Regions from separate parts of the Psychrobium sp. 1_MG-2023 genome, predicted to be linked through region 2. Evidence: predicted binding sites of a transcription regulator. Region 2 holds the regulator's gene; each other region holds the start of a gene.
What was found. Region 2 encodes FNR, which switches genes on or off when oxygen is low (the NO sensors DNR and NnrR bind a similar motif). Its sites were predicted from a motif close to TTGATCTAGATCAA; they were not measured.

Region 1 (8,225 bases), on a different contig from region 2:
TTATGATCCCGGGCAATATTGAAGATCGTGAAGGTCATGCTAAAAATGCCATTGACGCTGCTGTTAAGGCCAATACGGTTAAGCAGTTTTTATTCTATTCTGTGTTTGGTGCTGAATATGAGTCTATTCTATTTTCTCGCCAGTTTAGAGCGGGTGAAAAATACTTGGAGCAATCAGGTCTAAATTATACTCATCTACGCACTATCTTTTTCCAAGAAAACTTCTTTGGCTGGGCTGATGGGATCAAGCAAGGTGGATTATACTTTGGCGTGCGTGACGGTCGCTTTGCACCACTTAACGTTGCAGATATCGGTGAAATGGCAGCAAACATCTTAACCACATCAGGTCATGACAATAAGGCGTATAACATAACCGGACCAGAGCTATTAAGCGGTGCTGACATGGCTAAAGTTTTTACTAATGTTACAGGCAAAGAGGTCGCTTACGTTTCACCGACTACGGAACAAACGCTGGATTCATTGCTATCAACAGGCTGGGCAGAGTGGCAAGCACAAGGCATGTTAGAATTATTTGAAGTATTTGCAACGGATCAAGCAGCTATTATAAGCCCGGACGGTGAGAAGCTTTTAGGCCGACCTCTAACCACACTGCAAGAGTTTGTTACTAATAATAAAGCGGCATTTATTTAATCGCCCGATATAATAGTGAGCCGACCCATTAGGCTCACTTAAAGCAACTCACCTTTCATCTCTTGGACTTTATCCACAAACCAAGCTAGTGCTTTACCTTCATTTCCTTTACGCCAAGCCATCGATACATTTGTTAGCCTGCTTTCACTTTCAGCCAATGTGAGTACAACCAATTCTCCACTCGCTAACAGCGTTTTAATTCTATGAAGTGGCAATGAACCAACACCTAAACCAAGAAGGTGCGCTTCAATCTTTTTCTCGACACTGGGCACCGTAAGACGAGACTGCCCATCCAATAATCCTACCGATCTAGCAGGCAAATTCCTTGAACTATCAGCAACTACTACCGAGGGGAATGCCTTTATCGACTCATTGGATAATGGCTGAGGAGCTTGAGTCAATGGGTGATTTTTTGACACTGTAAAAACGAAATCTGTTTGCCCCAAACCGACAATGGAAAACCCCTTGCTATATGGCTCCCCTGTTGCCCCTATCACCAAATCACAATTGTCAGCATTGAGCGCATCCCAAGTTCCGCCAAAAACCTCTTCCGTGACTTTAATATTAATCCATGGATGAAGTTGTTGAAACTCAGCAATTAATCTATAAATAGGCTCAAATAGCAAAATACTATCGATGCAAATACGAAGCTCTAGCTCCCAACCATTCGCCGATTGTTTTGCCATGTGCGTGAGTTCATCTGTGGCCTTTAAAATTTCACGCCCTTGTTCAACTAAGGTTTGGCCGATGGCAGTTAACTCGGCTTTACGCTTACTTCGATCAAAAATCGCGACACCTAAGTCGTCTTCTAATTTATTCACCGTATAAGAAATGGCAGACGGTACTTTAAATAACTCGTCGGCCGCAGCTGCAAAGCTTTTCTTACGTTCAATCGCATCAAGCACTTTAAGCGCATCAAGAGTAATCGGAGAAACCATTTGATCAATTATTTTGAACTATAAGTTCAAAACCTTCCGTTTTAGTTCAATAATCCTATTAATATAATAACTTCCACAGTCAAAAACAACGAACTCACTGGGATAGCATCACGAAAAACAAGCTGACATCAATTGCGCTGAAGGGTCATGCACTTTGGAGGTTACCCATCATAAAGTGAGAGAGACTCACTTACGCTATTTGTGCCAGCCAAACTTACACTTTATTTAAAGGGCAATCATACGTATTTTGTGATGATTGAAATGAAAACTCTTATTAGCAGTTTAACGTTCCTCAAAGCAGTCTTAAATCAACTTATTACTTTGAATCAAAAGCAGAGGTAAGATGCTCACTCGAGCTTTCAGAGCAACTAGCCCCTCGATGTTTTTGGCACTGACGAAAGTTCCCCCAGTGAGCAGCGATAACAATACCTGCACCTAACACCGTCAACGCCTTCTCTCCGGCTTCACCAGCAATATCATGACCAAATACCGCAGCTAGGATCAACGTTAATAAGCCACAGGTACCCACCGTCAACAACTGATAGCGTTTGTGTTTATTACACCCATTGATTAATGCATAAATACTGATTGGCGTAACTGCGATCAATAACCATATGTGTACCGCTTCATTATGTAGCTGTAACGCTTCTAAACTCGGTAATAACAGCAATAACACAGGTAAGGCTAAACAATGAACAACGCACAGCGCTGATAAACTGATCGATAACTTATCTGTGATTTCTTGTCCTTTTCTCACTAATCTATTCCTTTTGATTATTCAGCGATGAAGTCGAGCGTTACAATCAAACGGCGCTCACCATTGATTAACGTAGGTGAACGATGAACTAGTCCAGCTCCTTCATGGTCATCCCATAACTCGCCTTTCATTAGCGCGACATCACCATGGTTAAGCTGCATCACTTTACTTTCATCTGAAAACAACCCCGAGGTTTCATCTGACATACCAGCATTACCAGTCCCTAACTTAGTGCGATCAACTTCATGATGCTCCAGCCACTGCGTCCCCACCCCAGAATATGTTGTAATGAGGCGACAAGGTATTCGGTCGACATGAAAGCGAGGACACATTGCACGATCGAGTTCAGTCAGTCTTAAGCCTGCTCGTTTTAGTCCAAACAATGCGCAAAACATCTCAACCAATAACGCGACATCTTCACTCAGTGCTTCAACAGCTTCAGTTGCGCCAAAGGCTTTACAAAGTTCATCTCGAGTATTTTCAGGTGTGACAGCCAAGACTGTCTTTTTACGCGTCGTTGAGCGAATAAATTCATCAACAGCAACAGTTAGCTCACTGGAAAATGTGCGCTGCCATATCGCGATATTTGTTTCTTCTTGATAAATTTCGGTAAGCACTTCAGGGCTATCGCCCGTCACCGGACGGCGGGTTAACTCTTTTAAAGGTTCATTTTCAAGCATCGCTGCAACTGCACTCATACTACTATCTCTCTATATATAAACGGCTCACTACCGACACTTTGGTAAACGCCATAACCATTATGTTATAACATAACAACCCCATTCGCTAGTCACTTATACTGCTGAGCATGGATTGATTAGATAATAGAAACGATATCAGTGCTTATCGGCTAAAAGGCTGACCCAATCAACTCTTCATTTAAAGGGGAAATTTGTGGTGAGCAATCACACGATACATAGATAGATGAAGCTAATTAACGATGATATATTACTGAAGTAAACCGCTAACATCGATAACGGCATCAAGGATTTAAACTTGAGTTGTGTTTTCGGTTAGATAAAAGTTTGTTACCCTTACGTAATATCACACAGCATCAGTAAATTCGATGCTATGTGATAAAGTTACCAAGCAAAAGTTAGGCTTCAGACCCGCTTTGCTCTTGCTTTTTCTCTTTCTCTTTCTCTTTTTCTTGCTCTTTCAAAGCAGCTAGCAGTGCTTCATATTCTTTTTGCATCTCAGCAATATTAATATCTAACTCAAGTTTCCATGTCTTGCCTAAGTCATTGGTGCTAACAATCTCGCCTTGGTCACAGAGGAAAAATAGCATCGAGCCTTGAGAAAGGTTAGGAAGCATAGAATAGCAACCTTCCTTCACCTTACCATGCTCCTTCCAATAGTATTTTTTATTAGTTTTTGTCTTATCTTTACTAATAAGTATTAGGTCTTTATTCGACTTATCTCGACTACGCCCCAAAGAAACAATGGTATTTCCGTCTAGCACCACAGGTAAGCTTGCATCAGGTTTACGATCGCCCCATGTTTTTAACTTTCGGCTCAAACTTAACCATGTATCACCGTCATCAAAACTGACAGTTTGCTTTCCAATACCGTCCCACTGACTAACTTCAAGGCCCACTAATGTCCCATCCTTAAGTTGCAGCATGCTCGCCAATGACTCTGATTTAGATTTTTTCCATGTATTGGTGATCGTGTCAAAATCAAACTTTTCATTATCGTTGATTATCCGTAATACATTATTTCCGGTAACAACAGGGTAAAGCCCACCATTTTGGACAAAGAACCCTGAACGTTCCTTACGCTTAAATGTACCGACTTTTTGCCAATTAGTTCTTATATCCTTCACATCATAAACAAAATAGTTTTGACGCGAACTTGTTAACGCATAAATCGAGTTACCAATCTTACCAAACCACATAACAGCTTCTTTAGCCGATATTGGAGAAAGTTCCTGCCAGTGCTTACTACTATCGTTTTTGATAAATATAGCGCCTAGCTCACTGCCCACTATTAACATATCGTCTATACGTAGCGCAGATGAAAGGCGGCTATTAGTTGGAACATCGTGATGTTCCCACTGTTGGTTTTCATCCAATAACTTCAACTGACCAAACTTTGCGAGTAATGCTTTAGAAAGGCCACCACTAATATGAGCGGTTTGATCTGCATACGCATTTTCACGGGATAATTGACTCAATTGCGAGCGGAAATCCCCAAGATCATCTTGCTGCCAAGTAATAATGCTAGAAAGATCGAGTTTTTTAGCTAACTTAGGGTAATGTGTCGTAACAAAACTTTGTAAACTTTTTTTGCTAGGCATACGCGTAACATAGGCTTTTTGTTCAGAACGATTATTCCAAAATGATGGCTCTTTAATACTTAATAACGGCTGAAAAACAACAGTACCTAAATCAGAAAGGTTATTTTGTTTTACATTAAACTTACCCGCAGAGATGTTCACTGGCATAGTGATCCATGAACTCATATTGCCATCGGTATAAAAGCTATGGAGTGAACCAATAATATACTCGCCTGCTGGCATACTCCCTACAAAGACCTGGCTATCGATGACTCCTTCTGACAAGGCTCTTAATGAATAAATATCGTGTTTCCACTCCACTTTATCTTCGTAAAAATTTCTTCCTTTACTTTTAGCATGCGCTTTAGCTTTATCTATCGCCGCTTGCTTTAATTGCTCAGCGTTATCTAAACGAAAAGCGATTACCTCAGTCCATCGAGGGTGTAGTGGGGCAAGCTGATTGGTATTACTAACGACTTTAACAGCCACAACACCATGCTCTTGAGGTAACTCACTACCAACAACCATACGAGTCGATTTGATAGTACTAGCACAACCACTAAGCATCACTAACGCTAATATGATTAACATCACTCTTTGCATTTTTTATCCTTGTTGAATATTACTTACTTCCATTAGCAGCTAAAGCGACGAACATAAAATTCGCTATAACCAATTTCGGCATACTTTAAATCAAACCAATACCGTTAATCAACTTCAATTGTTTATGCGTATAATTAGTAAGTTAATATTCTAAAATCCGGCACAATCAAGTCCGACATAAGAGTAATATCTATCTTAGTTTGCTCGGGATAATGCAGTTATCCAAAACAGAAACCGATCCTCCAATTTGCTTCAGTCAGCACCTCTTCGAGCCTCCACGCCTTCGCTCAACATCCATCTTTAAAATGCAAGGTAAAAATACCAAATTAAATAATTTAAATATTTTTATTGATCAAAATCAATTTCGGCGTATAGTTTCAGAAATTACTGAAACTTCAGAAAGGTCGAATTATGATTATGACAGCAAAAATAGAGTCCTTCGTCATGCACTGTGGCGAAATGGGCAGTCGTTGGGGGTTTAACCGCACCGTAGGCCAAATGTACGGTTTACTTATTATTCACGAACAAGCACTAAGTGCCGTTGAAATTGCCGAAGCCCTCAACATTTCACGCGGCAATGTCAGCATGGGCATAAAAGAGCTGCAATCATGGCGCCTAGTTTCGGTGCATCATAAACCCAAAGACCGCAAAGAGTATTATTCGCCTGCTGGCAGTATTTGGGAAATGGCAACTCGTGTTTTCGAAGAACGTCGTAAGCGTGAAGTCGACCCAACCTTAAGCCTATTGCGCGACAATTTGTTAGACGAGCCGACTAACGATAAAGAAGTTTATGCCCACCAGCAGATGCATGAGATCCACGACTTACTTGAGACAGTAACTCATTGGGCTGGCGAACTACAATCGATGAATCCAGACAATCTAACCACACTCATGAAGCTTGGTGCCGGTGTCAGTAAAGTCATCGACATGAAGTCCAAATTACTGAGTAACAACAAATAAAGTGTCTATTAGTTAACATGTCAAGGGCTGTGGTTATTGGTGTATCACCCCCCCCCTCAAAGGTATAGTTATGTTAGAAACATTAATGCTCTCCAGAATACAGTTTGCAGCGAATATTAGCTTTCATATTTTATTCCCTACTATTACCATCGCCCTAAGCTGGTTTTTAGTTTATTTTAAAATCAGATTCGACCAAACCCAACACCCGGTTTGGATGCGAGCCTATCGCTTCTGGGTCAAAATATTTGCGCTGACTTTTGCTATTGGCGTTGTTACGGGCATCACTATGTCATTCCAGTTCGGCACTAATTGGCCCGGATTTATGGAGAAAGTGGGGAACATTGCGGGTCCATTATTAGGTTATGAAGTACTGACCGCCTTTTTCTTAGAGGCCTCTTTTCTAGGGATCATGCTATTTGGAATTAAGCGTGTTCCCCCTAAAATTCATACCTTATCCACGATTATCGTCGCTATAGGCACTAGTCTGTCAGCTTTTTGGATATTGGCGCTGAACTCTTGGATGCAAACCCCTACAGGGTTTGAAATGCGCGATGGTGTTGCCTTTCCCGTTGATTGGTTAGACATTATCTTTAACCCTTCATTTCCCTATCGGTTAAGCCACATGTTAATTGCTTCCGGTCTCACCGCTGCGTTTTTAATTGCCGGAGTCAGTGCTTATCGCTTACTTAAAGGCGACGACAAACGCGCACCGAAGCTAACACTAAAAATAAGTCTAACTGTCGCGATGTTACTCACACCATTACAAGCATTCGTTGGTGATTTACATGGTTTAAACACCCTAGAGCATCAGCCACAAAAAATTGCTGCGATGGAAGGTGTCTGGCATACCGAGAAATCCGCTCCATTATTACTGTTTGCTATCGTCGATGAAGAGAAGAGAACCAACCATTTTGAACTGGGTTTACCGGGCATAGCGAGTTTAATTTTAACCCATGACATCAATGGCGAAATAAAAGGGCTCAACGAGTTTGAAGGTAATCACCCGCCCGTGGCTCCAGTATTTTACGCATTTAGGATCATGATTGGTATCGGGGTATTGATGCTGCTTATTTCATGGCTCGCGGGTATCAAGTTATGGCGTCAAAAGACCTTATCACCTTGGCTGTTAAAAGCGATTGTTGCCATGACGTTTTCAGGCTGGATAGCCACACTGGCCGGTTGGTATGTCACCGAAATAGGCCGCCAACCTTGGCTAGTCACTGGCGTTTTAACCGTCAAAGAAGCCGCTACAGATATTGCGGCGGGCAATGTCGCGTTTTCTCTTGCCCTTTACCTGATCATTTATGTCATTGTAATGGCGGCTTACTTACATACTTTATTCACCATGGCTAAACGTGCCATCGAGATTGAAGATTTTGATGCCGAGCCAACAGCCGCAACTAACACACAGGAGCTCCATCATGTTTGAACAAACTACTCTCGCCGTTGTTTTCGTTGGTTTAATGGGGCTTTCGGTGCTGTTATATGCCATTCTAGATGGTTATGACCTAGGCGTTGGAATGTTATTGCCACTGAAAAATGATAGCGAATGTGATTCGATGATTGCTTCTATCGGCCCTTTTTGGGATGCAAACGAAACATGGCTAGTCATGGCGGTAGGTTTATTACTTATAGCTTTCCCATTAGCACACAGCATTGTGTTCAAAGCACTTTATCTACCAACCTTATTACTGTTAATTAGTTTAATTATGCGTGGAATAGCGTTCGACTTCAGAGTTAAAGCGCCATTTAGCCATAAGCCGACATGGAATTTAATGTTTAAGCTAGGTTCTTTACTGGCTGCACTCAGCCAGGGGTATATGCTCGGTATGTACATTATGGGCTTTGAGCAGTCTGTCGCCGCTGTACTATTTAGCCTACTCAGTGCCCTTGGCGTTACCGCTGCTTATTGTTTGATTGGCGCGGCATGGTTAGTGATGAAAACGGAACATACCTTACAACGAAAGGCAATAAACTGGACTAAAAAGTCACTCATCGGCTGCTTTATTGGTGTGGTAGCGGTTTCATTCATTAACCCA
Region 2 (8,225 bases):
GAGCAAAAAAGAAGGCTGCTGAGTCTAGTTCAAATTTATTGAAATTGATTCCTGCAACGGCACTTAAACTCGTTGATGAGGACTTCATTGATGTCCCTGCTAAAACACTACAACCCGGAGACATAATTCTTGTAAAGCCTGGTCAAACAATTCCCGCTGATGGTCAAATCGTTGCAGGACAATCTCACAGTGATGAGGCTGTGCTCACTGGTGAACAAATGCCAGTCAGTAAACAAATCAATGATTGGGTTTACGCCAGTACTATTAATATAGATAGTCCCATTCGTTTTGAAGTTAAAGTTGAACGAAGTAACCAACTCATCACACAGATCATTCGTTTACAAGAGCAAGCATCACAAGATAAGCCTTATCTAGCTACACTCGCAGATCGGTTATCCCAATATGTTGTTGTTGGTATTCTTTTGCTCGCTTCTTTTGCTTACATAGGATGGAGCCTTGCTGGGAACCCTGATGCCTTTTGGATTGCGTTAGCTGTTCTCGTTGCAACCTGCCCTTGTGCTCTAAGCTTGGCAACCCCTTCTGCTTATACAGCCGCTGGATCTGCTATGACCAAGTTAGGCATGCTATTAAAGCGTGGTAATGCCTTAGATACTCTGACTAAAGTTAACCACATCTGCTTTGACAAAACGGGTACGTTAACCACTGGTAAATTTCGGGTCAGTCAGTTAGACACAGCACTAGAGCGCACACAAGTTCTTTCGTTAATTGCAGCACTTGAAGCTGAGTCTCAACACCCTATTGCAGCCGCTTTCAGTCAATATTTCAATAATGATCTTCGCGCTATCAATGTCAAGAGTATTTCTGGCGCTGGCATTGAGGGTGATATTGACGGCGATCACTACAAACTCGGCCATAACGGTTTTATTGGACTCTCATCCGTTGATGATAAAGAACAGCAACAACGCGTGGTTATCTACCTCAGTAAAAATGACGAACATATAGCAACTTGTTATCTAGAAGACGATATCCGTGAGGCGAGCGAGCCGCTAATTACCTACCTCTCAAGTCACAATATTGAAACAACATTACTCACTGGTGATAATTCTACCCATGCATTGTTTGTTGGCGATAAGTTAGGTGTTAACCAGGTTGAACGAGGTAATACACCTAGTCAGAAACTAAATTATCTCAATACATTACAGACAAACCCGAAAAAAGTGGTTGCGATGTTTGGCGACGGTGTTAATGACGCTCCTGTCCTTGCAGGTGCACCACTCTCATTCGCTATGGGTACAGGTTCAGATATTGCAAAGTCTAGTGCTGATATTGTCTTATTGCACGACGACCTTTCAAAGGTTGCTGATGCCATAGACCTCGCAAAGAAAGTCAAACGTATCATCATCCAAAACTTTTGCTGGGCATTAGGTTACAACCTAACCGCAGTCCCTTTTGCTTTGATTGGATTATTACCTCCTTGGTTAGCTGCCTTAGGTATGTCACTTAGTTCACTCATCGTAGTAGTTAACTCGTTACGTTTATTAAAGGTTAAATCATGAATATTATTCTACTTTTAATCCCTGTTGCTTTGATCATCGTCGTTATTGCGATTTATTTCTTTTTCTGGGCAGTCAAGAGTGACCAGTTTGAAGATTTAGACCGTCAAGGTTCAAATATCCTATTTGATGAAGACGACACATCGTCTAATAAAACAGACAACCCTAAACGCTAATGTAACTGCTATGTTTGATGCTACTGAATATGACTTTTATGCCGCTGTTATTGTCGGGCTGTTTAGCGCGGGTCATTGCTTTGGCATGTGTGGCGGCATCGTAGGTGCCTTTTCTAATAATCTGCCTTTACATCACCAGCATGCACTTAAGTATAAGTTACTCTACATATTAAGTTATAACTGTGGCCGAATCGTAAGCTATTGTATAGCCGGTGCTTTAATCGGCTATTCCTTTGGCTTTTTCGCGCTTAAATCAGCGATTTTTTTGCAAATCATCAAACTTTTCTCAGGTCTGATGTTGGTCGTCATAGGTCTTTATATCGGGCGTTGGCTTAATTTGGTTCAAAAAACAGAAGTTATTGGTAAACTTATCTGGCCACTGATTATGCCATTGGGCAAGCGATTCATCCCTTTTTCAACACCACTTTCTGCATTTCCTTTTGGTGTTATTTGGGGATGGTTACCATGCGGGCTTGTGTATACCACTCTTACTTGGGCAGCTGCTTCAGCGAACGCCACGTCTGGCGCTCAGATCATGCTGGGTTTTGGACTTGGCACGTTGCCAGCCTTGTTTGCTCTAGGTCTATTCTCAACCTACCTTAATCAATTACTTAGCCATGTTTGGTTTCGAACTGTTGGTGCTTTGTTAATAATCTGTTATGGGCTTAATATCACAATTACAAGTCTAAATATGTTAATAAATTGATCTCGCTCAATCGATTAATAAATGGTACTATCCTGTCAACTCAATTGTAAATCGGAAATCTAGTAAATTATGAGTTCTCAATCTTGTTCTGGAAGCAATAGCATTCACTGTCAAAACTGCAGTATGGCTGATTTATGTATTCCATTTACATTAAATGATACAGAAATGGGACAGCTTGATAACATCATCGAGCGAAAAAAACCGATTCAAAAAGGTGAACTGATCTGTAGTGCAGGTGAACCATTAAGTTCTCTTTATGCTATTCGTTCTGGAAGTTTTAAAAGCTATATAATAACACCTGATGGCCATGAGCAAGTCACGTCGTTTAATCTAGCGGGTGATATTGTTGGGTTTGATAGCATCGGCCGTGAAATACACCAAAGCTTTGCCGTCGCTTTAGAAACTTCAATGGTTTGTGAAATCCCATTTGATACAGTAGATCAACTCTCAGGTCGTATGCCCCGTCTACGTCAACAGATGCTACGCCTAATGAGTGATGAAATTCTTAACGATCAAACCATGTTGATGCTACTTAGCAAGCGGAGTGCTGAAGAGCGCTTAGCAACATTCATCGATAGTCTTGGTGACCGTCATGGTGAACGAGGTCTTTCTTCTAAAGAGTTTCGCTTAACGATGACACGTGGAGACATCGGTAACTACCTTGGTTTAACTGTTGAAACTATCTCTCGCTTATTAGGGCGCTTTCAAAAGAATAACCTGATTGAAGTCCAAGGTAAGTACATAACGATTGTTGACAAACAAGCTCTCGCTCAACTGAGTGGTGTGACAACCTCTTCATAAATATCTCTTCGCCAAAAGCCAGCCTCGCTGGCTTTTTTTGTCTATTTAACAAAAATTTGACCTAAACCATATTGTCTTAGTAACGATTCAAGCTATTATCAATAGTATATTAAAATAAACTATTGGTAGTCTTATGATGGAATACAAGAATATATTGGTGATGGTTGATCCAAGCAAACAAGAACAACCAAGCCTTGCACGAGCCGCATTCTTAGCCAGAAGTTATGGTGCGAAGATATCATTATTCCTATGTATCTATGATCTTTCGTATGAGATGACCTCTATGTTGTCACAAGATGAACGTGAAGCAATGCGTAGCGGTGTTGTAGAACAGCAAAGACAATGGCTTCTGGAATTAGCTGCACAGTATGATGATTTGACGATCGAAACAACGGTTTCTTGGTTTAATCGCCCTTTCGAAGCCGCTATTAAGCACGTTCAACAGCATCAAATTGACTTACTCGTCAAATCAACGCATAAGCATGACAAATTAAAGTCTGTGATTTTCACACCTACAGATTGGCACTTGTTACGCAAATCACCATGCGACGTCTTGTTAGTTAAAGAGCATGACTGGCCCGAAGACGGCCAAATTGTCACAGCAATTAATGCCGTATCAGAAGATGAAGATCATATTTATCTCAACCAAAAAGTCATGCAGCATGCAACTGATCTTGGGAAAGTCATCAATGGCAACGTCAAAGTTGTCAATAGCTTTCCAGGAACCCCAGTCAACATAGCAATTGAAATCCCTGAATTTAACACCCAAGAATATAATAGCTCGGTCTATAAGCATCACTTACAAGCAACAGAACAATTGGCGCAACAGTATGACCTTGCAACAAGCTGTTGTATCATCAAAGAAGGTTTAGCAGAGGATGTGATTCCCGAAGTAGCTAAAGAACTTGATGCTGAATTAGTGATTATCGGCACAATAGGCCGAACGGGATTATCAGCCGCGTTTATAGGCAATACTGCAGAGCATATCATTGATCAGATCGACTGTGACTTACTGGCTATCAAACCCGATGGTTTTGTTTCGCCAGTACAAAGTGATTAATATCGTAACAATCCGTTTATTTAAGCGGTAATTTTGCATTACTGAACTAGGTCGCATTATAATAGCGGCCTTTTTAACGCCGTGGTACCTAGATAAATGCAATCAAGCCCTGAACAACAATCAACTCAAGATAAAGCTAAACTAAAGAAGTTAGATAAACGTCTTTCTCGTCATGTTGGTAAAGCCATCAGTGATTTTAATATGATTGAAGACGGCGATAAAGTCATGGTCTGTTTATCTGGTGGTAAAGACAGTTACGCGCTATTAGATATTTTGTGCTCATTAAAAAAGCGAGCACCAATCCATTTTGATATCGTTGCTGTTAACCTTGATCAAAAACAACCAGGTTTTCCTGAACATGTATTACCAACCTATCTGGATAGTATCGGTGTCGACTATAAAATAGTCGAGGAAGATACTTATTCAATTGTCATGGATAAGATAGAGCCTGGAAAAACAACTTGCTCACTGTGTTCACGAATGCGTCGTGGAATTTTATATCGAACTGCCAAAGAGCTTGGGGCCACAAAGATTGCACTGGGTCATCATCGAGATGATATGCTTGAAACAATGATGCTCAATATGTTTTACAGCGGTAAGTTAAAATCGATGCCACCAAAGCTTGGCAGTGATAATGGCGAACACATTATTATTCGTCCCCTCGCCTATTGTGTTGAATCAGATATTGCAAAGTTTGCTCAGTTAAAGCAGTTTCCGATAATTCCTTGTAATTTGTGTGGCTCGCAAGAAAATCTGCAACGCCAGGCAGTTAAAGCGATGCTTAACGACTGGTCTCAACGTTTCCCTGGACGTATTGAGTCAATGTTTACAGCAATGCAAAATGTCGTTCCTTCCCACCTTGCTGATAGTGACCTATTTAACTTTAAAGAGATCACTGCTGACGCATTGATAGAGGGTGGAGATACCGCATTTGATCAGCCAGTAGTCAAACAATCTGCTGCCAGTAATTCTGATGTTCAAATCGTAGAATTAAGCTAATGCACTGCAGTAAATAACTAAAAGCACCCTATTGGGTGCTTGTGTTATTTTTCAAGAATCGGTTTGGCTGCAACCACTGACTGACTAAATACAAACTTGCCAGATGTATCAAGTGCATTAATCGTGTCGACACTCAAGTTTAGTTTGCCATCACTGTCCACTTTAAATGTCTGATCTCCCGTCACTGAACGATAGACTGCTGAAGTGCCATTTGCCTCAAATTCGAGTACTAACCCCGTTAGCTCTGGCATAAAATATTTACCAGGCCAACCCGCTAATGTTTCATAAAGGCCGTTTAATTGTTTCACCCATGATTTAACATTGCGTGATGATGTATTTTCAAGCTCAAACTCCGCTACCTCAATTTGCATCGATAGGTGACACATATTTGCTTTAGGTGTCTTTAAAGTAATAGTTGCACGATCTTTTTTTAATTTTTTGTCTAAAGGTATTAACAGCTCACCATCATCAGACATACTAATATCATATCTGTTTTCACCATCACTGAGATAGACATCTGAGGTTGGGCATAATGTTTTAGTCGTGTTTTCTAATAACACAAAATTAAGAGACAACTGTGAAAACTCAGAGCTTTGTGCGGTTTTCAGGCTCTTATAAATCCCACCATAGGTAAAGGATGTTTCAACGTCTGCCTGCACTGTACCAGACAGTAGTAATACTGTTGCTAATGTCGCAAATCTTTTTTTCATTTAAAGGAAAGCCTTATTGTGTCTTAACATTTGTAATAACTCGATGACATAGTCGTGTTGGCGTTCTGAGTAATTGAGTAATCCTGGCGCTAAATGCTCTGGGTTAACTTCTAAATTATTCTGACGCAACTCTAATCGTATCTCACGTAAGTGTTGATATGCCGGGTGAGTGTTTAAATTTCGAAGGTAACTAGCAATTGATTGATCAACAGAGTCAAAAACGCGCACTTCATGATTAGCCCCTTCATTTCTAGATTGGGGAATTAAACCACAGCCTTGCGTGAAGCACCATTGGCCAAAAAAATTAAGGCCAAGTCTTGCAAAGCGAGATGTGCCCCAGCCAGACTCATTTGCAGCTTGCACCATCACTAACTCTTCAGGAATAATGTCAACACGACTTAATAGCTTAGCGATTGAATCAGCATTTACGTCATTACTTTTATGCTGGTAGTATTGTGCGAGTTCACTATAGCGCTGATAACTACTTGGTGAAATCTCAAAGTTTTCTTCGATTTTCAATTTATGCTGTAAATCCAGTAGAAATTGACGATTTAAAGCGATGTCACGATTAGCGGCACGGACACCTGGTCGAATAAAGTCAAAGAACGCCCGCTTCTTTTCTCTAATATCACTAATTGCCGCAAAATCTGGTAACAAAGCTTTTTGTGGTAAGGCTTGTTTACCCACAACATGAGGATCAACAACAGTCACTGGTTGATGAAAAAAAACTTTAAGAGTAAACACTGCAAGTACTAGTAGTGCTAATGCCGTGATAACTCTTGCTAGATATCCAAATCTCATTATTACGCCTCGAATTCATTACCTGAATGGTTGTTATCTTGTGGTTCTTCACAAGTGTTGTCGAAAATGACATGGTAAAGCTGCCCTTTTACATTCATATAAAAAGGAATAGTTAAAATTAACGCGACACCCAGTGTCATAACTGCTGATAATAAAAGTAGTCCAATTAAGATAATATAAACAAGCAAACAGGCAGCCCAATGCTTAGTTAACGCTTTAAAGGACATTGGGATCGCTTGTAGTAATGTTGCTTTCCCATCGCACATCAGCATTTGCGCCATAGACAAAACAATCATCAGAAATAGTCCAGGCAATAAAAACAACATTGAGCCTAATTGGATAAGCGAGATAGTGAAAACTGATAAAATAATGATTCGCGCGCTATCAGACACAATGTGTAAAATGTCACTGGCGGCTAACTTTCCACCTCGAGCAGCTTTCAAACCCATCATCATTAAACCGACCTCAAGTGGTGCAAATACTAACGTCACAAGAAAGAACCCGAACTGCAACTGTGATAATACTTCAGGGTTTATTGAGTCACCTTTCACACCGCCCGACGATTCCATCAACTGTTCGTGAGTAACGCCTAAGTACTCAATCACCTGCATTACTGCAAAATAAGAAGCAACTACCCCAATGAGAAGCACCGGTAAATAAGCGATAAAATTACGTTTAGTTAAGGAGAAGCCTACTTTTAGCGTCTGCCATGAGTCGATAGGTTTACTTGGTGTCATATCAAATTAGGTACATATAAAGAATAAGTTGCCGACATTATAGGGTTAATCACCTTTTTGATAAATAATTTAGTTAAACTTTTAGATGCTATTTAGAAAAAACTGTTACAATTTCGCACTTACGCAATAAAGCGTTATTCGTTAAAGTAACAATGTATACTGTCAAACAGAGAATTTACATGCAAAAAAAGCCCAACATTGTATTCCGCATTATTAGACTCCTATGGTCCATTATCAATAATACGCGAAAATTATTACTAAACTTATTAGTCTTTGGCTTAATAATCGCCTTTATTGGCGTCATTGCAAGCCAAGACAAAACTGTTACCCCTGCTCAAAATGCAGCGTTAGTCATCAATATTCAAGGCACGCTGGTCGATCAAAAGGAAGCTATTAATCCTATCGATCAATTAACCCAAGATGCCTACGGTCAGCCTAAACAATTAGAAACGTTACTCAGTGACGTCCTAACAGCGATTAATCATGCAACTACTGACAGTAATATTAAAATGTTGGTAATTGACTCAAGTGGCATGGCCAAAGGGTCGCTCGCTAAGTTACAAGATATTGGTAAAGCAATTACCACATTTAAAGAAAGTAACAAGCCCGTTTATGCTGTTGGCGGTAGCTATAACCAAGCACAGTATTACCTTGCCAGTTATGCCGACAAAATCCTAATGAACAACAAGGGCATGGTTTCAATAGAAGGTTTTGCTCGCTA
Region 3 (8,225 bases), on a different contig from region 2:
CTTAGCGGTATATAAAATGACATCCGAAATGGGCGGCGGCGAACATAAAACTATTTGCGGACAACCTGCGATCATGGCTGGGATTGCTGTCATCAAGACAGTCGATGGAAGAGGCGCACTCCCTCCTGGAGTATACAGACCAACACTTTGTAATGCTTGTGTGCGTAATTCACATTGAACCCCAGGGGTTGTCTCAACGACAATGTCTTGACTCAGTTGAGCGCGGTGAAAGGTCTCAATGTTTGTTTTAGCCATTGCTAAAGCGGCTTTTAATTCCGCTGAGACATTCGCTTGTGCGGCGTCAATAGCCTCAGGTGACACAGCAATATGCTCAAGGCTAATGTTATCAAATCGTGTCGCATACTCTTTTAATGCTGCGTCACCATTTTGCTTAACATTGTCGATGATATTGGCCACTTGCTGTTGCAACATCGCTGAGTTTTCAAGAGCAGGGCGCTGCAACTGTAATTGTTGCTGCTCGGTGGTTAATTGTGACCAAGTTAATGTGCGCATGACTCTCTACCCCAACATTTTTTCAATCGGCATGACGAGGATCGAGCTTGCGCCAAGGGTTTTAAGCTCTTCCATAGTTTCCCAAAATAGTGTTTCACTACTAACCGCGTGAACGGCTACTTTACCATCATCACTTAATGGTAAGATCGTTGGGTTTTCAGCACCGGGTAATAGACTAATGATCTTGTCAACGTTGTCTTTTGGCGCGTGAAGCATGATGTATTTTGATTCACGTGCCTGAATCACACCATTAAAGCGTGTGAGTAATTTATCGAGTAACTGCTGTTTTTCAGCACTGAGTTTGTTTTTTGACTGGATTAATACTGCTTGGCTCTCAAAGAATACTTGAGACTCTTTTAAGCCATTAGCTTCGAGTGTCGCACCAGTTGAAACCAGATCACAAATAGCATCGGCAATACCTGCGCGCGGTGCAACTTCGACAGAGCCCTTTAACGTTACACTGGTGAAGTCAACATTGTTACTGTCTAAGTAGCGTTTTAATAAATGCGGGTATGACGTTGCAATACGTTGACCTTGAAACTGTTGTACGCCCGTGTATTTCACTTCCGATGGGATAGCTAAAGATAAACGGCAACCACCAAAATCAAGACGTTTTAATACATCGTACTCACTTGGGGCGTTAGCGGCGATACGTTCTAACTCTGTTTCTTCTAGCTCATTTTCGCCAATGATACCTAAATCACAAACACCATCCATGATTAGCGTTGGAATGTCGTCATCTCGAACAAGCAATAAGTCAATGGGTTGATTGGTGGCGTGAGCAATTAAACGCTGAGAGTTGGTGTTGAATTTGACGCCACTACCTTTTAGTAGCTTTTTGGCTTCGTCAGATAGGCGACCTTTTTTTTGAATCGCGATACGTAATCTGTTGCTTGTTTGCATTTTTTGTTGCTCCAAAATAAAAAACCTCTGGTCTTCCAGAGGTTCATCGTTTTGTGCAACCGCTGGAAGATGTTATTTGTAATCTTCCAGCCGAATAGTTCCTGAAAGTTACCGGATAATATGATGGTGGTGATGGTTCAGGATAATATTCATATGTTAGCCAAACGTTAATAACTGTTTAAAAGATGATTGATACAGTAAGATAGGCCGTGAACAATTGCAATGGCTTTTAACAAAAAAAACCTTAGACTTATGGCTATTTCGCGCTGCTTTTCTCGAAGTTTACTACTTTTATCTAATAATTTGTTTAAGCTACTGTTCTGTCGATAAAATTTTTAGACTAAATGTTAATATACTTTGTTACAAAGACTTTATGTTTAATACTATTGACCTAGTTCGACTTTTGTTTTAACTTTAGGTTAAATATTAAACAGAGAAGGGTGTTTTATGAGAGACTTAAATCGAAGTATCATACTGCTTCTGTATATCGCTGTTGCAGTCGCTTGCTATCTTTTTGGTACGGTATCTGGGGTGATGGTGTTCATTATGTTAGGCGTTGGCTTAGAGCTGGCGTTTGGACTTGGTTTGTTTGGCCGTCAAGGTTCGGGAGATCAGAAAACCCAGTGAACCTATCCCAATATTAGTAACTTTTCATAAAGAACCATTCCTTATTTACAAATGTATATGCCGCCGTAAGCTACAGCGGCATCATAAAACATGCCGTTAATGCGCTATTACTGTATAGCTTAAAATTGATAGGCTAAGCTGACGCGTAAGTCTCTACCCATTTCTGGTGCCCCAATAATACCAGAGTACCCAGGGTTATGTTCTAAGTCTTCCATGCTCGCGTGATCTAAATATTGTTTATCGAACAGGTTCTTTATTGCAATATTAAGTGTCAGTTTTTGCTCTGAAAATGGAGTCCAACGAGCATAAAGATCATGAACCGCATAGCCTGGCTTTACTGTGGTTAAGTTGTCTCCTGCAACGGTGATATTGATAGTATCAATGCCTTGAACAAATTGACCATTCCAACCAATACTCAGTGCATCGTGTAGTTGATAATTTGCATTTAAACTTAATTTATCACCAGTGGAAACACCTGCAGAGCTATAAACATAACGTGTTACCAGTTCATCATTCATGGTTGATTCTGCGTTATGGTAGTTTGCGCTCAATGTTAGGTTATCGCTGGTGTAGTTTGCGGTTAAAAATAAACCATCAGTTTTAATATCATGCTTGAGATTTTGATACACTTTTGACCAAGGAGTTTCACCGCCAACAGGGTTTTCGATTGTTGTACGGTAAATGCCAGCAGCGAAATTGAACTGCTCTAGATTATAATCAACACCCAGTTCGATGTTTTTAGCTTGTTCAGCTTTGAGCGTTGGATCATTACTGGCCGATGATAGTTTAAATGAATCTTTTACTTCTGGACCGCGCAGCGCTTCGGCATAACCTGCGCTGATACTCCATTGTTGCGATAAAGTAACGTTAATGCTGGCGTTTGGCGAGAATCCCTGATCATCTAACGATAAGCCATTTGTATCATCTAACTTATACTGATCAAAACGAACACCGGAGCTTAAAGTTAATTGGTCAGTCAATTGGCTAATATTTTGTACAAACAGACCCGCTACTTTTCCTGTTTCTGAGAAATGTGCATTAGCAAAGTCAACGTCATTGAGAAAGCTCGTATCATCACGGTAGTCCAAACCTACAATTAAGTCATGTTGTGCAAAAGTACTGGTATTTTTCAGTGTTAATCCCGTCGATTTACGGCCACCGTCATACGCAATACCTCGAAATTCTCTGATTTGCTCTTGCTCCGTATCGTAAGCGTTAACATCAATACTGATGTAATCACTATCAAGAACGTCATAGGAATAGTTAATGATAGTGGTCGCGCGGCTACCTGTTGTTGGTTCTGGTACATTGCGCTTACTAGCAATGAGCTCAGGTTTGTATAAGATATCTCCTTGCTCTTCAATATTTTCATGACTTAAAGATAAGGTTTGTTCAGGGCTAATGTTCAATTTTATTTTAGCGTAACCCAATGTTTTTTCTGATTCTGTACCAAGGATTTCATGCCCGTTACCGTCTTCAACATTTCCAAGATCAGAATCTGTCACGCTTAACATTCCGCTAATGACTTCGTTATTATCACGAGCGTAAACAGTGGCTGTATTTTTAAATCCTTCGCCATTTCCATAATAAGAGGTTTTTATTAAGGCGCCTAGAGTCTGTTGGGGGGCTAATAAATCACTTGGGTCTTTAGTAATAAATAGTACTGAACCGCCTAAAGCACCTGGACCAGCAGTCGCGCTACCAGTACCTGCCTCTATTTCAACTTGTTTTAATAATTCGGGTTCAATGTTAACTCGGCCACTGTGATGAAACACTGTTCCAGCTTGTGCTGCACCATCGATTGATATATTGAGTAAGTCTTCACCAACATTTCGTAAATATAGCTTTTGGCCCATGCCGACTGAGCCACCAACACTGATTGTCGAATCTTGACGGAAAAGATCACCGAGGTCATTGGCTTGAATGTTTTCAATATCTTGTTGATTGATTAGATTATCTAGACCACTTGTCGCTTGACCAACGACAACAATCATTTCGGTATCACTTTTTGATTTTTGCGGTGCCTGTTTCGCAAAAACACTGTGACTGCCCAGTACAGAAATCATTGCTATAGAGAGTGTGGTTAGTTTAATATTTGCAAGTTGCATGATGCTTTAGATGCCTTATTGTTAATGATAATAATTCGTATTTGTGTAATTTATCATTTCATGCAATCCAACAGAACCACTTTTACAATTGTTACAAACTACACGTCACTTCTGTTAAGTTGATTTAAGTGTGGAGCGGCAATCTCACCGTCATTTGTAGACCCGTTGGGCTTCTGTTTTGTGCCTTTACTGTGCCATGAAGGGCTTCAATTTCGCGCTTCACCAACGCAAGTCCAAGGCCATAGCCGCTGCTAGAGGTATTATCACCAGCGATCCTGTAAAAAGGTCTAAAGATGTTTTCAAGTTCACAATTCTCCACACCAGGGCCATGGTCACGCACACATAGTTCAACGTAGTTATCATAACGGTGAACAGTAATGTCAATACTCGTTGGTGTAAAGCGCATCGCATTGCGTATGATGTTTTCGATTGCTTGAGCTAGCGGACGTATACTCCCTTGGATAATGACTGAGTCAGGTAATGTTGAGGTGATTACTTTAGGGTGAAACTCAAACTGGGCATCGTCAATGATCGAGTCAACAAGATCGATTAAATCGAAGGTTTCAACCGTAAGTGCTACCTGTTCGTTTTCTATCCAAGCTAGGGTTAATGCATCTTCACTCAACTTTCTTATACCGGTGATTTCATCTCTAACTCGATGTAACATTTGAACCGATGAAATATTATTTTCTGCACAATTTAAAGCCGTTTCTATTCTTGCGATTGGTGTTCTTAATTCGTGTGAGAAATCGGCAATAAACTGCCTTTGGTTTTGAATTTGTTGTCCTAATCGATGTGACATATGTTCGAAGGTAGTTGCAACACTAATGAACTCGGGTTCTCGCGTATTTATCTTGGAAACTATTTCGATATCAAACTGACCTTTTGCTAATAACTCACTGGCATGTTTAAGTTGTTTTAAGGGACGCATTAAATATTGGTAAATATAGAATGCAATCACACTTAAAATGATCAGAGGCAGGATGAATTGCAGTGCTATATAGGCTGGTTTCCAATAAACACCCGGACGCATACGCTGTGGTAATCTGATTAAAAAGTGTATTGAACTGTTGCTAAATGCAACGTCCATGACGGGGTTATTAGGAAAATTAAGGTGTATTTTCCAACTGACGTCGCGGCCAAGCGTAAAGTTGTCTAGAAAGCGGGGGTCTAAACTTGATTGGTATAACGACGTAAGTTGTGAGTCTACGACGGCGACCCAAGTGTCTTCTTGGTGTTGTAGCTGTGTTAGGTATTGTGTTAAAGCTGCCTTGTCTTGTTGCTGGTGGAGCCTTTCTGCCGTTGCAGCAAACATCAGAATTTCAGTTTGATGTTGTTGTGTTATGTGGCTCATTCTGGTTTCAGTATGGCGTGATAATAGGTCGATGACAAAAAATAACGATACACTACCTAAGCCGACAATGAGCATCAACTTCCATAAAAATAACCTATTCATTCAAAACGGTATCCGCGACCATGGCTAGTGATAATACGTGTGCTAGGCATTCCAACAGAAGTGAGTTTTTTTCTGACACGACTTAAGTGCATATCTAAGCTACGATCGTATTGACTGAACTCTTTTTCGAGAACGACTTGAGAAAGGTAGGGTTTAGATAAGGTTTCGTTTTTATTCTCGATTAAGGTCCATAATAGCTTAAATTGAATAGGAGTCATTTCAATCGGTTTATCGGAAAATGTGATTCGAGCGTTATCTTTATATAGCTTGATTTCATCGACACTCAGTGTGGTCCCAGGCGTTGGTTGCTCTAAAATGTTGGCCCGCCTTAATAGTGCATCAATACGCAAAATTAATTCGGTGATATTAAATGGCTTTGGTAAGTAATCATCAGCTCCATAACTAAACCCTTGGATTCGTTCTTGTTCAGCCGCACAAGCAGTGATCATGATGACAGGCACTGTTGAGTGCTGCCTCAGTCGTTGTAGTACGGTGAAGCCATCAATGATGGGTAACCTAACATCTAATAAAACCATGGAATAATTGTGACTTATTGCGGCATTCAGCCCTTGCTCTCCATCGTGATGTTGAGTAACCAGATACCCTTTAGTGATTAATAAAGCGCTGAGTTGTTCATTGAGCGACAGGTCGTCTTCGATAATTAAGATATGTGGGGCTGCAATTTTCATGCGTATATTAAGGTAAATGAGAGGTATTCGTATTTTATAGCTAGTGTTGGTAAAAGGCCAGTATTTATCGGCGCTATTGTTACGCCTCAGTGTCTTATCACTAACGGTAAATAATGTAGTTCGTCCAATTGTCTAATCGGTGTGTTTAGCGATTGCATTAAGTAAGTGCTCTTATGTCGCTTGTAAATTTTTTTGAGCAAGACGTCTGGTGAATACCTGGTTATCGGAATTGTGAGCAATGCCGATGAGCTTATTTTAACAAGCCCAAGTAGGCAGATATTTAATGACATTAGTATTAATTGGTTTAATTGTATTCATTCCGGCCACGTTGTTGTAGTTCAACGTTTAAAATTTAGTATAATCATTAAAATAAGTAATCACGTTTAACTAGTTTCAAGCACAAGTTAGATGAACAAAAATATGAGTAGGCTGCTTTGTGAATGAACTAAATTGGAACGATGGTATGAGCGTTGGTGTTGACGCAATAGATCAAGACCATAAACAACTGTTAAAACTCATCAATGAAATTAATACAGCGATTAATAATGGTTCGACTGAGCTGATCATCAAAGATATTTTTCGACAATTGGAGCATTATGTGAAGCAGCACTTTACTCGTGAAGAAGCGTTGCTACAACAATGTAACTACCCTGATTACGAAGAACATAAGCTGCAGCATCAACAGTTTATTAATAAAATTCCTGAATTACGCGAGCGCTTGCTTAGCGCAGAAACCATTGAAGTTGCTCAAGAAGTCAGTTTGTTTTTATTGAACTGGATTATGAATCATATTGTGGTTGATGACATGTCTTATGCCAAGCTTGTCCATGAGCAAGGGTTAACGACAAATGATCGCTCTACACCATCTTGGAGTGAACGTATTAAGGCTTGGGTCGGTCGTCAAATTAAATTAGATAATCGTATTTATTTAGGGATGATTATTCCACTATTTGGCTTACTCGTATTAAGTGCGTCTGTAGTGACTTTTAGTTACCAGTACTACCAAAATGCAAAACAAGTTATTGAAGTCACAGGCTTGCTTAATGCTGCTAATAAATTGTCTCATACATTACAGATTGAAAGGGGATTGACAACGGCCACTATTGGGTCGAACTTCGAAAGATTTTCATCAGAACTATTGGCATCGCGTGTTGTTACAGATAAGGCTTTGAGTAACTACCGTGAAAGGGTAATGCAGATTAGAACAGGTAGTGTTGCTGATCGAGTGAGTCAGCAATTAGCTGATACAGATATAGCATTAGCTGAATTAAACCAGCAAAGAGGGTTAGTTAATTCCAAAACTAGTCATATTTCCAATACCCAACAATACTACACACAATCGATTAAAGAGCTTATCTCCGTGCTTGATGGCTTACTTTCTTTAGGTCATAACGCGGATCTTACACGTAATACGCTTAGTCTTTCAGCATTGGTTAATATGAAGGAAGTCGTGGGCCTTAAACGAGCGATAGGCGCTTGGATTTTAAGTGGGCAATCTATAGACTCTAAGCTTTTAAAAGATTTTTATTTGTTGCAAGGGAGTAGGAGTGGATTACTAACACTCTTTATGAACTCAGCAACGATTGAACAGAAAAATAAGTGGCAAAAAGTTCTTAGCTCTTCAGTTTATCGACAGGCCGTGGCGCTCGAAACGCAATTAGAACGTTCAATCGCCTCACAGGCAGAATTGACCATTGATAGTGAGCATTGGTTTGAGGTGATGACAGGTAAAATTAATGCTAAAAATGCCTTTATCGAGCAATTGATTTTAGATAATGAGAAAAATGTGCAAAAAGAGTTGAACAGTATTCAATTTGTATTTGTTGTCATCACGTCTTTGTTGCTGGTATTAGTCTTCTTTTCAACTGTTATATCCTGGTTGCTTGGTCATAGTATCATTTATCCAATTCATTTGATGACCCATGCAAT

Region 1: Q8W26_RS09400 (GbsR/MarR family transcriptional regulator) is a predicted target of FNR. The motif match lies at 5,575-5,588, and genes of this name have one in related genera.
Region 3: Q8W26_RS05270 (bacteriohemerythrin) is a predicted target of FNR. The motif match lies at 6,625-6,638, and genes of this name have one in related genera.

The regions. Positions count from the first base shown of each region.
Region 1 covers NZ_JAUYVJ010000015.1:895-9,119, forward strand. The annotation lists gene Q8W26_RS09375 (SDR family oxidoreductase) at 1-650, shown strand, start outside; gene Q8W26_RS09380 (LysR substrate-binding domain-containing protein) at 689-1,588, opposite strand; gene Q8W26_RS09385 (MerC domain-containing protein) at 1,905-2,345, opposite strand; gene Q8W26_RS09390 (DUF1826 domain-containing protein) at 2,363-3,043, opposite strand; gene Q8W26_RS09395 (hypothetical protein) at 3,442-5,226, opposite strand; gene Q8W26_RS09400 (GbsR/MarR family transcriptional regulator) at 5,638-6,186, shown strand; gene Q8W26_RS09405 (cytochrome ubiquinol oxidase subunit I) at 6,257-7,615, shown strand; gene cydB (cytochrome d ubiquinol oxidase subunit II) at 7,608-8,225, shown strand, end outside.
Region 2 covers NZ_JAUYVJ010000017.1:30,343-38,567, reverse strand. The annotation lists gene Q8W26_RS10335 (heavy metal translocating P-type ATPase) at 1-1,517, shown strand, start outside; gene ccoS (cbb3-type cytochrome oxidase assembly protein CcoS) at 1,514-1,690, shown strand; gene Q8W26_RS10325 (sulfite exporter TauE/SafE family protein) at 1,701-2,396, shown strand; gene fnr (fumarate/nitrate reduction transcriptional regulator Fnr) at 2,466-3,197, shown strand; gene uspE (universal stress protein UspE) at 3,331-4,257, shown strand; gene ttcA (tRNA 2-thiocytidine(32) synthetase TtcA) at 4,354-5,256, shown strand; gene Q8W26_RS10305 (DUF2987 domain-containing protein) at 5,301-5,966, opposite strand; gene Q8W26_RS10300 (glucosaminidase domain-containing protein) at 5,967-6,767, opposite strand; gene Q8W26_RS10295 (hypothetical protein) at 6,770-7,504, opposite strand; gene sppA (signal peptide peptidase SppA) at 7,684-8,225, shown strand, end outside.
Region 3 covers NZ_JAUYVJ010000007.1:37,586-45,810, forward strand. The annotation lists gene hisD (histidinol dehydrogenase) at 1-513, opposite strand, end outside; gene hisG (ATP phosphoribosyltransferase) at 520-1,416, opposite strand; gene Q8W26_RS05250 (hypothetical protein) at 1,864-2,043, shown strand; gene Q8W26_RS05255 (TonB-dependent receptor domain-containing protein) at 2,163-4,151, opposite strand; gene Q8W26_RS05260 (histidine kinase sensor domain-containing protein) at 4,276-5,607, opposite strand; gene Q8W26_RS05265 (response regulator transcription factor) at 5,604-6,290, opposite strand; gene Q8W26_RS05270 (bacteriohemerythrin) at 6,733-8,225, shown strand, end outside.